DNA from 4 places in the Halalkalibacter sp. HAAS-P014 genome. Region 2 is predicted to be linked to each of the others. Evidence: riboswitches for the same ligand, from Rfam matches in the RefSeq annotation. Region 2 holds a riboswitch; each other region holds the start of a gene.
The links. Region 2 has a riboswitch for cyclic di-GMP ahead of AC1FXZ_RS07875 (ATP-binding protein). Riboswitches for the same ligand answer to the same signal wherever they lie in the genome.

Region 1: linked by a shared signal. The riboswitch ahead of AC1FXZ_RS06605 (methyl-accepting chemotaxis protein) and the one ahead of AC1FXZ_RS07875 (ATP-binding protein) in region 2 are both predicted to bind cyclic di-GMP.
Region 3: linked by a shared signal. The riboswitch ahead of AC1FXZ_RS00735 (hypothetical protein) and the one ahead of AC1FXZ_RS07875 (ATP-binding protein) in region 2 are both predicted to bind cyclic di-GMP.
Region 4: linked by a shared signal. The riboswitch ahead of AC1FXZ_RS10655 (DUF5667 domain-containing protein) and the one ahead of AC1FXZ_RS07875 (ATP-binding protein) in region 2 are both predicted to bind cyclic di-GMP.

What each region holds. Positions count from the first base shown of each region.
Region 1 is NZ_JBWQTV010000006.1:383,936-387,954, reverse strand. Features, by position in the region: gene pfkA (6-phosphofructokinase) at 1-13, shown strand, start outside; gene fba (class II fructose-1,6-bisphosphate aldolase) at 126-989, shown strand; cyclic di-GMP riboswitch class I at 1,300-1,384, shown strand; gene AC1FXZ_RS06605 (methyl-accepting chemotaxis protein) at 1,725-3,476, shown strand; gene AC1FXZ_RS06600 (STAS domain-containing protein) at 3,491-3,802, shown strand.
Region 2 is NZ_JBWQTV010000010.1:47,140-51,158, forward strand. Features, by position in the region: gene AC1FXZ_RS07870 (HAMP domain-containing protein) at 1-1,097, opposite strand, end outside; gene AC1FXZ_RS07875 (ATP-binding protein) at 1,122-2,087, opposite strand; cyclic di-GMP riboswitch class I at 2,237-2,323, opposite strand; gene AC1FXZ_RS07880 (methyl-accepting chemotaxis protein) at 2,833-4,019, shown strand, end outside.
Region 3 is NZ_JBWQTV010000001.1:121,989-126,007, reverse strand. Features, by position in the region: partial or broken gene AC1FXZ_RS00750 (hypothetical protein) at 1-89, shown strand, start outside; gene AC1FXZ_RS00745 (NAD-dependent epimerase/dehydratase family protein) at 244-1,194, opposite strand; gene AC1FXZ_RS00740 (hypothetical protein) at 1,870-2,220, opposite strand; cyclic di-GMP riboswitch class I at 2,609-2,691, shown strand; gene AC1FXZ_RS00735 (hypothetical protein) at 2,754-3,083, shown strand; partial or broken gene AC1FXZ_RS00730 (IS1595 family transposase) at 3,292-3,559, opposite strand; gene queF (preQ(1) synthase) at 3,627-4,019, opposite strand, start outside.
Region 4 is NZ_JBWQTV010000013.1:112,698-116,716, reverse strand. Features, by position in the region: gene AC1FXZ_RS10660 (hypothetical protein) at 1-1,244, shown strand, start outside; gene AC1FXZ_RS10655 (DUF5667 domain-containing protein) at 1,480-2,721, opposite strand; cyclic di-GMP riboswitch class I at 2,799-2,882, opposite strand; gene AC1FXZ_RS10650 (tetratricopeptide repeat protein) at 3,788-4,019, opposite strand, start outside.

The sequences.
Region 1 (4,019 bases), on a different contig from region 2:
TCTTTCTATTTGATTTGCCTCAAAGGGACAAAAAATGACCGTCTGGGACGGATTTCGACCTTTGGGTTGAGTTTATCTACTAAATTATAATAAAAAAATTACATTATAAGAAGGGAATGGTATATATGCCATTAGTATCAATGAAAGAGATGTTAAACAAAGCTAAAGAAGAAGGATATGCAGTAGGACAATTTAATTTAAATAATCTAGAATATACACAAGCTATTTTACAAGCAGCAGAAGAAGAAAAGTCACCATTGATTTGTGGGGTTTCTGAAGGTGCTGCTCGTTACATGGGTGGATTTAATGTAGTTGTCGACATGGTGAAAGCTTTGATGAAGTCATACAGTGTAACAGTTCCTGTGGCCATTCATTTAGATCACGGTTCAAGCTTTGAAAAGTGTGCTGAAGCGATTCAAGCCGGCTTTACATCTGTCATGATTGATGGTTCACATCATCCACTTGAAGAGAACATTGCGTTAACGAAGAAAGTCGTAGAGCTTGCTCATATTCATGGAGTATCAGTTGAAGCGGAATTAGGCCGTATCGGTGGACAAGAGGATGACTTAATTGTTGATGATGCCGATGCCGCATATGCAATACCAGCAGAGTGTGATCAATTAGTATGTGAAACAAATGTAGATTGCTTCGCACCGGCACTAGGATCTGTACACGGACCATATAAAGGTGAGCCGAACCTTGGTTTTGATCGTATGAAAGAGGTTATGGATTTAACTGGGATTCCACTTGTATTACATGGAGGAACAGGTATCCCAACAAAAGATATTCAAAAGGCAATCTCACTTGGAACAGCAAAAATTAATGTAAACACAGAAAATCAAATTTCTTCTACAAAGGCCATCCGTGAAGTGCTAGAGGAAAATCCAAACGTATACGATCCACGTAAGTTTTTAGGACCGGCACGAGATGCAATTAAAGAAACAGTAAAAGGCAAGATGCGCGAGTTTGGGTCTTCAAATAAAGCGTAAGAAGTTAGACTTTAACCCCACTATTTACTGATGATAGTGGGGTTTTTGGATCGAAACGAGATATTTTTTGTCGATATGTCGCATGAGTTAAGAGCAGTTTTTTTAAAGTGGTAATGTGAAAGTTCACCTTTAGTTTCTATCATATTTTAACTAATTTATTAAAATCACTTCATTTTTTGTCGAAATAAAACTATTATTATATATAGTACTTTTGTAATTTGAACTGAGATTCGGTGAATAGAAAGGGGGGCTAAAGTCCAAGTTTGATATTAAAGTAAATTGAAATCTAATAACTCATATTAATACCAACCTTCGATAATGGCAAACCTAGCGAAAGCTGGGGACGCAAAGCTACGGGCCTAAAGAATTTATTCTATGGTAGCCGGGTTCCCGAAAAGATGGAATACATGTAAGAGGTTATGTTGTTATAATTTAACTTAATAGTGATGGCCAATTACCACAAATTTCACAGGACCAAAGTGTGGCTTTATTAAGGCTTAGCTTTTGGCTGATATTTGGCTGGACGTAACTTTAAGTAATAATCGTAATATTCAACATTAAGCCTTTAGTCTACCATTCTTTTTTGGTAGGCTTTTTTGTTTTGGGGATATAGAGAATAAAGGGTATTGGTAATTACTACTGTTTGTGAAGGAATAAAGATTTGCATTAAGAGAAAGACATTGATTTAAAAGAGTAAATATTAATTCTATAAAACCAATGAGAGGAGTCGAGGGTTTGAAAAGTTTAAAACTGAAAATACTAGGTGGATTTGGCTTAGTTTTGCTAACTGTTTTAATTATGGGTATATTTGGTTTTTGGGGTATTTCGAACTATACAAACGATGTTAGACAAATGGTGGAAGAGGAATATGAATTACTCAAAGCTGCCGAAGAGATGAAACATAATGTAACCTACCGTGTTGTAACAGCACGTGGATATATATTATATGGAGACGCTGAACTGGTTAAAGAATTCGAAGAACTCACAGAGTATTCGATCGCCACACAAGAGATGTTACTCGAGACATTAGGTAGCGATCCTGAATATGCTGAGGCGATTGCTGTAGCTGATGAAAAAACAGCAAGGTGGAGAAAGTTAATTACAGATGAAGTGGTTCCTACTTTTGATGATCATGATGGAGCATATGGGAATGGCAACACGGGGCAATATTCTCATACCTTTAAAAGACCTTCATTTGAACAAACCATTGATATTATGGAGGAATTTTGTACGGTTTATGCCATTGAAGCAATCCAAGCGTGGCAAATAATATTTGATTTGCAAGATGCCAAAATTGTAGAACTAGAAAAAGAGTTGATAGAGAACGGTCAAATCTTACAATGGACTTTTATCATAATTACTATTGTTGCTATTCTTATTGCCGTTATAGTGGCCTTAATTATGTCTAATATGATCGTTAATCCTATTTCTAGAGCTGCTAGCCGTTTGGAGGATGTAGCAAATGGAATCTTAACGGGAAAACCGTTGCCTGTTAATTCTAAGGACGAAGTCGGAGTATTAACAGAAAGTTTAAATGAAATGGTTGAAAATTTAAGAAGTCTTGTTGGGGAAGTGGAAAGTTCGTCGCGAACACTTGCTGCATCTTCAGATTATATGGCAGCTTCAAGTGATGAAGTACATAATGCTATAAACATAATTTCGAATAATGCACAAGCAGCCTCACAGGATGCCGAAAGTGGGAACGATACTATGCTAGAAGTATCAGCAACTTTATTAGAACTTTCTTCCCTAATACAAATTGCAAAAGAAAAATCATTTTCTTCAGCCAATAATTCTAAAAGTACGTATGAAACAGCAAATCGTGGGAAAAAGACTGTTGAAGAAGCCATTAATTGTATGAAGAACATAAAATCATCAACGGATGAAACAGAAAAATTTATTCAAACATTAGATGAGTATACAAAAGAGATTAAAACCATTACTGAAATGATAACTAATATATCACAACAAACGAATTTATTAGCTTTAAATGCAGCGATTGAAGCAGCTCGTGCAGGTGAGGCTGGAAAAGGTTTCGCAGTTGTCGCAGATGAGGTCAAGAAATTAGCTGAACAATCAAGTCAAGGGGCAACAAAAGTAGCAGAATTAATTTCACAAATCTCTAATAGTACGAGCGATACAGTTTGTGCGATTAAAGAAAGCAAGTCACAAGTTGATAAAGGTTCTTGCATAGTAAGCGAGTGTGGGGATTCATTAGAGGAAATTTTACAAGCTGTTAATAAAACAGTTACGGACATTGAGAATATTTCTGAAGTTACTAGCGAGGAAGTTGCATCGTCTGAAAAAATCATTGAATTAATCGATAGTCTTGCAACGGGTATTGAAAATACTTCTGTAAATGCTCAAGAAACATCTACTTCCTCTGATGGTACAAAAACATCTATGGAATCAGTCGCTTCTGTGGCAAATGAGACGAATATACTAGCTCAAACTTTAAGAAAAGCGGTAGAGAAATTTAAAATTTAAAAGGAGGGATGAAAATGGCTCAATCAATTGATGTACGTGAAAACAATGTATTTGTACAACTAAGTGGGGGGGTTTTTACAAAAGAAGCAACCCAATTGAGAGAAGAATTGACCAATTATATTGATCAAGGTTATAAATTTTTTACGTTTGACTTTAGTGAGGTCGAAAATATTGACAGTACAGGATTAGGTGTTCTAGTTACAGTAAGAAAACGTGTATTTACTAATGGTGGTGAGGTTATTGTTAAAAATTTAAACCAAAAAGTAAAAGAATTATTTGAACGTACACGGCTAAATAAATTTTTTGATATATCTTCTAATTTTTAAAAACTAACTTCTATCGTTATCTACTAACAGAAAGGAGAGTTAAAATAATTCAACTCTCCTTTCTGATATATATATAGGAACGTACGCTCTGTAAAGTCATTGGAGCGTATATAATTCCAAGTAAGTTTGTTTGCGATGCTCGCAATCTTTAAATCCGGAAGATGATAGGCTTTTAAACGATAGTAAAAGTAAGACTAAAGAGTTCTCCGAAAATCTC
Region 2 (4,019 bases):
AAGTCTCCACCAGCGACATCTTGAATATGGGTAACAATCTCATTTAATGGCTGCAATTGCCTTTTAACGATAAGACGAATGATGATAAATAACGCTAGTGAGATAACGAATAGTCCACCTACAAACAAGAACAAAAGTTGATTTTCGGTCTGTTTTTGTTTCGTCAAGTCAAGCACAACTGTCATTACACGGTCATTTGGTAGTGCTTTATACACTTTTTTGTAGCTAACCCCATTTTCTTTGAACATGATGCTTTCGCTTTGTGCGCTGTTTTGAACTTGTTCTAATAGCGCTTCATCTTCTTCGCGTTCAAGTTGATTGCTACCATATAAGATAGGCAGATCAATATCAGGTTCAATGATGTCATTTTCATCTCCCTTTAACCAAGCCGGTACATTCATGACAGCAATCTCGTGGATCGTACTGTCTTCTTTCGTTATTTTTTCAATCATTTGCGTTGGCCCAGCTTGAAAGGTGACATTGTATATTTCTTCATCTAGTATGTAAGGGTTGATCATAAAGTCTGTCGTACCGTCATAGTAGTAACCAAATTTATAGTATAGATGCTCAAACAACTCAGCCCTTGAGATCGGGCCGACCCAATAATTCTCTAGACTAAACCCTTCCTCTACTGTTACTTCTTCTTCTGACATTAATTGATCAAATGCTGTAAACCAGTAGCCCCAATCTTTTGAGCCCATCTGAAGCTGCGTCTCATCAGAGGATCCGGTCACGACGATATCATCATCAATCCTCTCCCATAGCGAAATTTCTTCAACATCCCACCGATCGGCGAGTTCTCTCAATTCTTCTTGGCTAATCTCTTCTACTTGCCTTCCTCGCAACTCTGACATAATCCCCTTAGAGGATAAATACAATTGTTGTTCGATCATATTTTCAATCGTCTCAACCGATTCTTGTGTCGATTCCATCGCATGAAGAACGGTGCTCGTCACATGGTTGAGTTGATCCTCTTGTAGTTCTTCCATCCTTCCATTTAAAAAGTAAGAGCCTACGATAAACGTGAAAATCGTAATTCCTCCTACGTAGAACCCAATTTTTTTTAGTAGCTGCATCATCATCTGATTTTGTTTCATCATGTTCCTCCAGTCATCAGTCTATTACCCAGCACTTTGCGTCCGTGCTTCTTTCCAATCAAACGTTAAGATGAGAGTCGATCCCCTTTCTGAAGTAGACAAAATCACTTGTTTTGTCATTTTCATCATTAACGTAAACCCTTGTCCCATTGATCGTTTCGATGAGTAACCAGCTAATAGTGTATTGTTCGGCAAGTCTTTCAGAGGAAACCCTGGCCCACGATCAGCAATGATAAAACGGATCTCGTTCGTCTCTTCATCTTCAACGATTGTCATCGTACCTTGTTCTGCGTGTTTGATCGTGTTTGTAATCGCTTCAGACAACACGAGTAGCCAACTCATCATTGTTGCTTGATTATCAACCTTTTGTTCTAGCATCTCTTTCGCTTGATTCCGGCAAATAGGAATGTCCGAACGTTCTTTCACCATTCCTTCACAAAGCACAGAACCCGATACATAGCTGCTTACTTCCTCTTCTTTAATAAGCAAAAACTGACCTTGAGTCGCAGCATAAATGACATCCCGGTAAACGGACCAAGTTTTTTCCTCATCTGAAACCTCTTCCTTTTCCACAGTTGGCTCTTGTTTCATGACCATATTTGTTGATGAAAACAAGTCCTGTCGATGCATTGCATAGACTTTTAACATTGCATTTTGAAGATCGTCACGAACATCTAGCTTTTTAATTTGACTTGAGACATTTTGATTTTGCTCATTCCAAGCTAGCATCTTCTCACTTAAATAGAGTAAGTACTCATTACTCTTTGGTGAATTCTTGCTCAAAAAGGATGGCTTTGATAAAGACAGATAAAATAACGCATCGCCCACATCATCATGGAAGTGCAAGTACTGACTTAACTTTCGGGCAAGAAATCCTCTTTTTACCATATAGCTCATTTCCGTATAGGAAATATCTGATGCAAGAGATGGTGCACCCATCTGAGTAGCGATCGTCGTATCTTTAAAAACCTTATCTAGAAACCGTTTCAATGAATGCCCCTCCTTTGATAGATTTTTCATTCCTCATTAAAAACTTCGCTGCATTATGCCAATAAAAAACAAGCCCACCAAAAGGAGGGCTTGTAAAATAATGGGTAATAGATGATCGCCATCTCCCCATACTCTAAAAATCCAACCTTTTCGGAAACCAGGCGATCATAGCTGCAAGCAGCCTTAGACCCATAGCTTTGCGTCCTTATTTTTCAATAAGTTTGCCAGTATCGAAGGTTCTATTTATTATTTATATCGTTTCGCTTTTGTAGGACTTAAGTGGCAAGTTATTCCTTTTCTTTTTTCTTAATCTTGTTACTTTATTTTCCACTAAAAATCCATTTCCGTGAATCAGCGCGTGTTCTTATTTTCCACATAACATACAAAGGTGAGATTAGGACTTGACTCCTTTTATAAAGGATATTTCTTTTCTCCATGAGCCTTTTGCTATCATAGGAGCAATATTCAATAGGAATCTGTTCCTATTGATTGAGGCTACTAAATTAGTACTTGTTTGAAAATAGTAATATACTAGTATATAATCAAGGAGTATAAAGTTTCACAAATTTGTGAAAAATTCACTCTGCAGGAACTGATAGAATTCCTTTTGCTATCTCTATTGCTAAGAGATAGCCTTTTTAAATTCTGACCATTTAATTAAGGGGGAGTTTAGTAGTAGTTATACATATACCTTTAGATCTATTATCAAAAGACATTTTCTAAGACCCTATTGGAGGAAGCATCAATGAAACTTACATTAAGAAAGAAATTATTTACAAGCTATTTAATCATCTCCCTGTTATTTGCTGTTGCGAGCATCGTTTCGTATGTCTCGCTTAAGCAAACGAACAATTCCTATACCGACTTGCTAGATAACGTCGTTAGTCTGCAATCGATTTCACAAGAAGTTGATACGCTCGTTAGCAATCAGACAAGTGAACTTAGAGGGTTTTTACTTTACAGAGAGGAAAGTCACTTTGATCAATTAAGGGAACAAAATAATCAAATTAACTCGTTACTCGAACAAGCGAGACAATACACAGAAGCAGAAGAAGTCGTTGCTTATTTTGATACTTTAGAAACGATCAATAAAGATTTTCTCGAGGCAGCTGAGCGCTCTATCGATGTTGCTAGGACAGATCTAGAAGCTGGGATTCAAATGGCTAATTTAAATGTTGTTAGTCTTAGTGAAGAGATGAGCACCTTATCTCGTGACTTTACCAATCAACTCGGGGAATATCTTGAACAAAATCAAACAGAGACGAACCGAGGAGCGCAGACTGCCATTTTTATTGCGATTATAGTTAGTGCGCTGGCCTTTTTAATTGCAATTGTAAGTGGAGTCTTAGTATCCAATATTATTGCAAAACCCATTATTCGCTTGCAAGAAGTAGCCAAACAAGTCGCTTCTGGGAACTTAGCAGTCAAAAAAATGACCTTGAAAAGCGAAGATGAAATTTATCATTTAAATGAATCCTTCAACATAATGAGTGATAACCTTCGTGGAATGATCGCTCAAATTCAGTCAAATTCAGAGCAAGTAGCTGCTTCATCCGAACAATTAAATGCTAGCGCAAATGAATCAGCTAAAGCAGGTGATCAAATCACAGAATCGATACAATCAGTCGCTTCTGGAGCAGAAAAGCAACTTGAAAGCACGATGATTGCCAATGATAAAGCTAATGAAATATCGGTTGGAATTGAACAAATTTCACAGTCTATTCAATCCGTGACTGAAGCTACAAATGTAGCACAACAAAAATCACAAAATGGGGTTGAGGTCGTTGGAAGAACGGTGAGTCAAATGAGCACCATTAGCAGCTCGGCAACAGCAGCTTCAAACGTGATACGAAATTTAGAGGAGAAGTCAAAGGAAATCGGCACGATCATTTCTATGATTACGGACGTCTCCGATCAAACAAACCTGTTAGC
Region 3 (4,019 bases), on a different contig from region 2:
AGTCAGTCAATGATATTACAACAGCAAAACTTTTCCAAAAGCTGGCGACTAAAAAGGATGATAATAAAAAACGAAGGAAGAGCCAGTGATAATAGCTTCACCCTACAGTTTGCCTTATCCCACTCTACTAGGTAACTGAGGGTGAATTTATATTTTATTATTTTACTTTTGCCTTCTACCAGTAAAAACGAGGATGACTTTGATAAAGTCATCCTCGTTTACGTTCAATGAAAAACAATTAACTTACTTATCGAGATAAATTTTCTTAATATAATTAATCTCTTTCTTTAAACCTGCTTTTAGATCAAAAGTTGGCTTATACCCTAATAATCGTTCTGCTTTTGTAATATCTGCCCATGTATGTTTCGGTTCACCAGTTGCCGCTTTTGCAAAATGAAGATTTGCTTTTTTTTCTGTTTCATTTTCTATCAATTTAATAATATCCAAAACCGATGCTCGTTCTTTCCCACCTATATTTATCGTCTCTCCAATCACTCTTTCTGCATGTATAACAGAGGCTGTTGCAGATGCACAGTCGTCAATATAGGTAAAATCACGAGTTTGTCTACCATCACCGTATATTATAATCGGTTTATCCTCTAATATATTTTGAATAAACCTGTGAAAGGCCATATCACTTCTCTGTCTTGGACCATAGACAGTGAAATATCTTAGTATGACAGTTGGGACCCCAAAGCTTTTACGGTATACATGACATAAATATTCACCCGTTAATTTTGTAATCCCATACGGAGATAGTGGCTCAGTTATCGCCTTTTCTGAAACTTTCCCTGTTTTCTCTCCATAGACAGACGATGTCGATGAATAGATCACTTTCTTAAGTGGGACATGTTTGCATGCTTCAAGTAACCTTTGTGTTACAGTTATATTATTTGTAACATAGTGATTGAAATCTGTCCCCCAACTTGAACGAACCCCTGGCATACCAGCTAAATGATACACATAATCAATGTTCTGCAGAAAATGGTCCCATTTTATTTTCAATAAATCTTCCTCATAAAAAGAAAAGCGTGGATGCTTTAATAGCTTTTCAAGGTTTTGTCTCGTAATAGTTTCTGAAGTTGGTCCGATAAAAAAGTCAACCCCTATTACGTTCGTCTTTGAGTCCTCCAATAATTTCTCGCAAAGATGAGAACCTATAAAACCAGCTGCACCAGTTACTAATATATTCATTGTTGACCAGCCCCAATAAAAGTTAACAAGCGAACTTTTCTTACTTCATGCACCCAAACTCCCATAACGTCGACTCCTCTTTAACAGATATAATTACGTTTCTATATCTTATTTTTAAAAAGTAAAATGGGTGAGGGTGATTAGCGATTAAAAATAAATTAAGCGTCTGTCTCCCCCCTTATTCGTTGACGAAAAAAAAGGTTGTCACAAATGACAGCCTCTTGAATTCCAATTATAAATTTCATAGTTACTTCACAAATAAATTATCTATTATCAACTGTTTCACGAACATATCATGATTAGCATATGATGCTCAGCCATTTTCTTAGAAGGAACCAAAATATAGAGGTCTGTCCCCCAGTATGATTCACTGCTCCGGGAGACAGACCTTATTTCAATATGTTAATTCTTAATCCAACAACATTCTTACCATATTCCCACACCCGAATATACACTGAAGTTTTTATATTTAGAAGCTGACTAGAATGCCGGCCTCTCTAAAGATCAGTAACAGACAGGTCGGTACAAAATCCACATACTAACAAATTGCTGCTACAATATAATATCTTAGCAGGCTAGTCGCGTACAAGAGTATAAATAGTCTCATCCACCACTTACGTCTAAGAAGTAATTTCCTCTTCCACGGAAACTATACACTTCTATAAAGTAATTCCCTTATCTGCGGGGGACAAATGAAACAATCTCCTGTCTATCCGTTGTATTGGAGTACCCTACTAAACTTCCATTAGAATCATAAATATACAGATCAAAATCATTTCTCTCATTCTCTTGGATCATCGTTACTGATACTGGGTAAGATAAACTACTCACTTCGTATTGCCATACTTCCCGTGATCGATTTTGAAGAGAGCCGTTTTGTGAAATATGCATAGGGGCTTCTGGTAGATCTCCAGCGTCTAGATATGGTCTTTCTACAGTTCCATAATTCCTTTTTAATTTTACGAGTCCCGTAATTTTGAAACCCGAATGAAAAACCTCTATAATATCTAAAGGTCCGAATATCACCTTCGTATGGCAAACCTTGTTTCTTATGTCGACAAACGAATGTGTTTTTGATAAAGTTCTATAGGGTAATACAGGTGGTGGGACAATCTTTTCAACTAAACATCTGAGGTTAAAAAGTGAGGGTTATAAATTCGTTTTTTATAATCTTTATAATAGGTCACTATAAAGTTACGAAGACCATTTTCACTTTCGGATAACTTCTGTAGGCTTGGACCGTGTGAAATGCTGGAGGATTTGGCATTTCGTCAATTAGCATAAATAAAAGGAGGCAGGAACCAACCAAGTATGTTTGATAATCTCACATGAATATTTTTAATAGAAATATCAGATAAGGTTACTTACATAAGCGTTTAATATATAAAATACTTCTTTTTGTTCATTATTCATAATGTCGAAATGGCAAACTTATTGAAAGATAAGGACGCAAAACTAAAGGGACTAACGGGAAACCTATGTCAGCCAGTTGCCGATGAAATTATCTCCTTAAGAGGCTTATTTTCAATTGGCAGATTTTATAAGGAGTGACGATTAATATGGACTTAATAGAGCCGGAACTTAAAATGGCTTTGCAAAAATTTGATACTTTAATACTTGATAATCCCGACACAAAACAAACTGTACCTGAATACAAAAAATTCATTACCGAATTCCTTAAAACTAAAACCGAAACTGTAAGTTTGCCGATAGAGGAAGTGATGGCAATTATAAAAGAGAAAAAACCATTCGTATTCTCTCTTTTACGTACTGAATATAGTAACAACTTTATGATAAATGCTGTTACTCAAATTGATAAAGAATATCGTGAGGCATATAAAAAAATAAGTGAGTTACAACGTAAGCTAGGTCTACATAAGAGGTTTTAATGTTACACCTCACGTTATCTTTTATTGAATATTCAAATAAATCAAAGGTAATAATACTGCTTAGTCACAAACAAACATCAACCATGTATGATGGAGCCCTCTCTAGCAAGGGCTCTTTTTATTTCGCTATTTTCGTAAGTTTGTTGCCTTAATGGGAATTTTTGATTAAATTAAAAATAAGTAGTAAAGCATTTGGGGGGATTGTTTAGTTAGTCGCTGTATCACTGCATAACAAATCAGAGGTGTCTAAAAACTCCCCTAATACCCTATCAGTATCCGTTGATTTGATACGCCCTTTACCTGCCATTTGAGAGATAACTTGTCCATTACGGTCTTGTGCGACAACCACACAGACTTGTTCCTTAGAAAAACCACGTTTGCGAGACTTTCTGTGTGTGTCGCCAATAAACAGCGGTAGAGATATAAAGATCAAGAATATCAGCGATTTTCGGTAGTGTATAACCTTCTACCATTAGTCACTTCATTTTTATTTACAAATTTACTGGTCACTCATTTTGGTCACCATTTAGCTTTATTTCACAACTATCTATTATCAACTGTCTCCGGATACATATCATGATTCATCATACGATGTTCAGCCATTTTCTCATACTTCGTTCCAGGCTTTCCGTAATTCGTATAAGGATCAATACTAATACCACCACGCGGTGTGAACTTGCCCCACACTTCAATATAGCGTGGCTCCATAAGCTCAATAAGATCATTCATAATTATATTCATGCAATCCTCGTGAAAATCTCCATGATTACGGAAACTAAATAAATAAAGCTTTAACGACTTACTTTCTACCATTTTCACATCAGGAATATAGCTAATGTATATCGTCGCAAAATCAGGCTGACCCGTCATCGGACATAGCGATGTAAACTCCGGGCAGTTAAACTTAACGAAATAATCACGATTTTGATGCTTATT
Region 4 (4,019 bases), on a different contig from region 2:
GAAAATATACTAGTCTTGTAGAAAAGAACAATACATGGGCTATATGGAAATACCTTTTTCTATTAGCCTTTATTGTGGTGAGTTTGTATTCTACCTTCAGCCCTAACGGCTTCAGCTATTCATTAGAAGAAAAGACCATAGATTTTAACGGCCATTGGTGGTGGTTCCTTGTTGCCGTATTTTTCCTTACACACCTCCTCTCTTTTTGGCTTCATAAACTTGTGGCTTGGCGGACAATCAAAGGTGCAAGCGTTCCAAAGAAGAAATACGATTACTTAAAGGGAAGCTTTATTAAAGAACTATCTGCAGAAGTAAAAAGCTGGGGAGAGCTGTTTCCAACAAAGGATAAAAACATTCTGGGTAAAATCTTTTATATTATAGGATCATGTATTTATATTCTTATAACAAAAATCCTGAAGTTTCTTTTGACTCCTGATTATTTTTGGGCTGAATATTACAAACGAAAAATGGGGTCAATTGCTTGCGATATGGATGTTATTTCATTGGGTGCATTAGAATATTCACGGCTTCTTAAGAAGTTCTATATCGAAAGAAGTAATTGGTTAAATATTATCGTAACTGTTTTTATAGCGATTATTTGTTTTTATAGCTTTTCGGATAAACCACTTTTATATGGGATGGTTCCTTTTGCTACTCTCCTTTTTGTCATCTTCCGAACGGTTTCCAGGGTTTTAGAAATTCTTATTGCTTTTTATAATGATATCGTTACTAAACGTGAAAAGCTTTTCTTCTGGAGTAAGAATCAATATAGAACGATTAATCATGATCATATAAAAGACATCAAAGAATTCAATGGCAAAAAAGAACTGGGCAACGCTGAAATTGTCTATATCAATTCTTGGAATAATACTCTTCTGCTTCCATCATCAAGAACTTCTCTTGCCTTACATAGCATCTTGGAACTAACAATCATTTTTAGCGTTCTTTATTTTTTATTAGCTGGATTATCTCATTACTTTCCGTTATGGGCTTCACCTATTGCTTTGAATCACGACCTCGGGATTATCCAATTTATCCTTTACTCTTTTTCCGTAGCTGTGACCTTACCTGATATCCAAATTGAATCTTTATGGTCGCTATTTGAATTTTTACAGTTGCTCAGTAGTCTAGTATTGTTGATCATGTCTTTAGCGTATTATCTCGGTAAAGGACATGACATACAGAAACATGAAAAAGAGATGTATGTCAAAAGCAAATACGATGATATTTTCGGCAAAAAATGAATAGAAGGTAGCATGAGAACTGATAGGCTCCTTTCTAGATAGACAGATTATCTGTGCTACCCAGGAGGGAGCTTTCGTGGGCAATAGATGAATACATGTACTTTTATAATTAAGAACGACTACAAAAACGATTAAACGGCCATAGCCCTTTAGAATATAGGACTATGGCCGTTTAATGTTATTTATTATTCCACTGTCTACTTAACAGGGAGTAGTTCAAACCGTCCCCGTGCTTCTACTCTTTATTTTTCTTATCTTCAGCTTTATTAGCATTTCCATTTTGTTTCTCTTGTGCTTTATCCGGTTTCTTCTCTTCTGCTTTAGTTGCTTTTTCTGCTTTCTTCTCTTCCACTTTAGCTGCTTTTTCTACTTTCTTTTCTTCTGCCTTAGCCGGTTTTTCTGCTTTCTTTTCTTCTGCTTTAGCTGCTTTTTCAGGCTTCTTTTCTGCTTCCTTCGTTACGTTTTCGATTTGTTTCTCTTTGGCTGGTTTGACTGGCGCTTCGCTAATAGACTCGTCTTTATCTGCCTGCTCTTCTAGATTGTTGCTAGCAGCTAGTACCTCTTCATGATTTTCTTCGTTTGTTTCTCTCACTAGTTCTTCAGTAACCTCTTTAACTTCTTCCTCAGTTAGAGGCTCCTCTGTCGCTTCTTCCATCATATCTTCTAAATCTGTACCATCACCATCAAGTTTAGCTAATTTTTTCGTTAATTTCGTTTCAAGTCTTTCTTGGGCTTTGGCAACATTTTTCTCAAGAGCTGCTTTTGCTTGCGGGTTTTGTACTTTCTCTAACGCAGCTTGCAAGGCTAATAGGTTAGAAGAGAATTTCGCTTCTAGTTCAGCACGTGTTAAATCAGTAACTTCCTCATCAGAGGCCGTTTCTTCGGATACTGCCTCTTCCGAATTTTCTTCACTGTTTTCTTGATCCTTCGATTCCACGCCTTCTGTGCTCTCAGTATTCTCCTTGTTTTCTTCAGCTGCATCGTCTTCTTCAGCAGCCTCTTCCTCTTGGTCTGATAAGACTGGTTGCTCATATTTTACAAAAGCTGCTTCCTGTTGATCGATTGCTTCTTGAAGAAGCTTCATTGCTGCCTCTTCTTCACCAAGTTCGAATAAGGCTTCAGCTTCTTTAATACGCTCCTCTGCAAAAGAAGCAAGTAATTCAGCCTCTTTTAAATCATCAAACGTGAAAAGGAGCTGAATATTTTCCTGGATCTTCTTAACAAAATAGAAGAAATCCCCTGGAAGCAGTGATGACTCGCTTTCTTCGCTATCAATGACTGTTTCTGATGCTGGTTCAGCCTCTTCCACTTGGCTCTCGTCTATCACATTCTCTATTTCCTCAGCCGTCTCTTCCTGAATAATATCTTCATCATGGCTATCTGCGTAAGCTAGATTTGCCCCGGCTGGATACGTACTTCCAAATGCTACTAGTCCAACTACCAATAATGTCCTAACTGATTTTTCAATCTTAAACATAAAAAAAATCCTCTCCTACAATTTAAATTTTGCTGAGAAAGATTTGAAAGCTATCGTATCGGCTTCATTCTCCATTCTTCAGCGGTCCAGCCACCATAGCATAGCGCTTTAGGTCTGTGACTTTGCGTCTCTCCCTTTCGAAAGATTTGCCTTTTTTGAAATGACAAATGAAGATGGGTGTATGATTTAACTAAGGTTCATACAACGCTCTTCTGATATAAATTATACTCTAAAAACAAATGAACAAATAGGGACTTTAGAGGGAGAGGTAGAAGGAGGAAAATCACGAGAATGGTCACAGTGCTTGTGGCGAGATAACTCCCCCATTCTGTGGATATGTAACCAATTGATAAAAAAAGCACGTAGCCTCCCTGTGAATATCTCATACAATGTGGAGAACTACGTGTATAAAGTATAGGTTATTCACTTTTGGGTACAAAAAGCTCGATGTTTTCGATAGACTCATTTTCCTTCATCCACAGTTTTGAAGGAAGCGCGAGTACCGTCCGGGACTGGTGAAAAAGTACCTCGAAGAAGGAAATTTTAATCTAAGTGTAGAATATAAAACCCAAAAATTTAAACTTCCTTCTTGCTAGGGAATTCAAAAATTTTTGCGATAAGTAACAGCAATAATATGTTCTACCGATATTAGGCATTTACACTACACATAGAGCTTAAAAATTTGAGAAAAACTTCCGAATTCCCATGTAAGAACCGCCGCCATGCTTTTTTGACAACAAAAACTAATCATAAGAACGATAAAAACAACACACTTCTTCTCAAAAATCGTTTAAAAATGTATTTTTCCACTTCTCAAGCAAATATCGCCTTCAAAACGCTCATTATAACCTATCAACACCCTTACAAAATCACGTTTTATAGCAATTTTGCAAATATAACGGCGAATTCGCTGATATAACGGTGAATTTCGCAATATAATAGCGAAATTGTAAATATAACGGCAAATTTGCCCAATTTAATAGCAACTAGCTTTTATTAGCAATTTTACTAGGGTTATCTGCAATCAGCCAAGAGAAAATGATCGCAGTTCTCGCCATCCCCAAAACTACTGCACAAAAATCTGCCTCACCACAGCACCATCATGATCTTCTTCAAAAACGAATTGCACCGTATACTCTCCGGCGCTGTAATTGAGGTAGTATCCCATCAGAAAGTACTGATCTTCCCCCCTTGTATCTGGCGCACCTAACACATCAATCAGTTCCTTTTGTGTAAAAGGTAAAATTTGTCCCTCTGACTGAAAACTTCTTAGTACTTCAAACTCGTCTCGATATCCC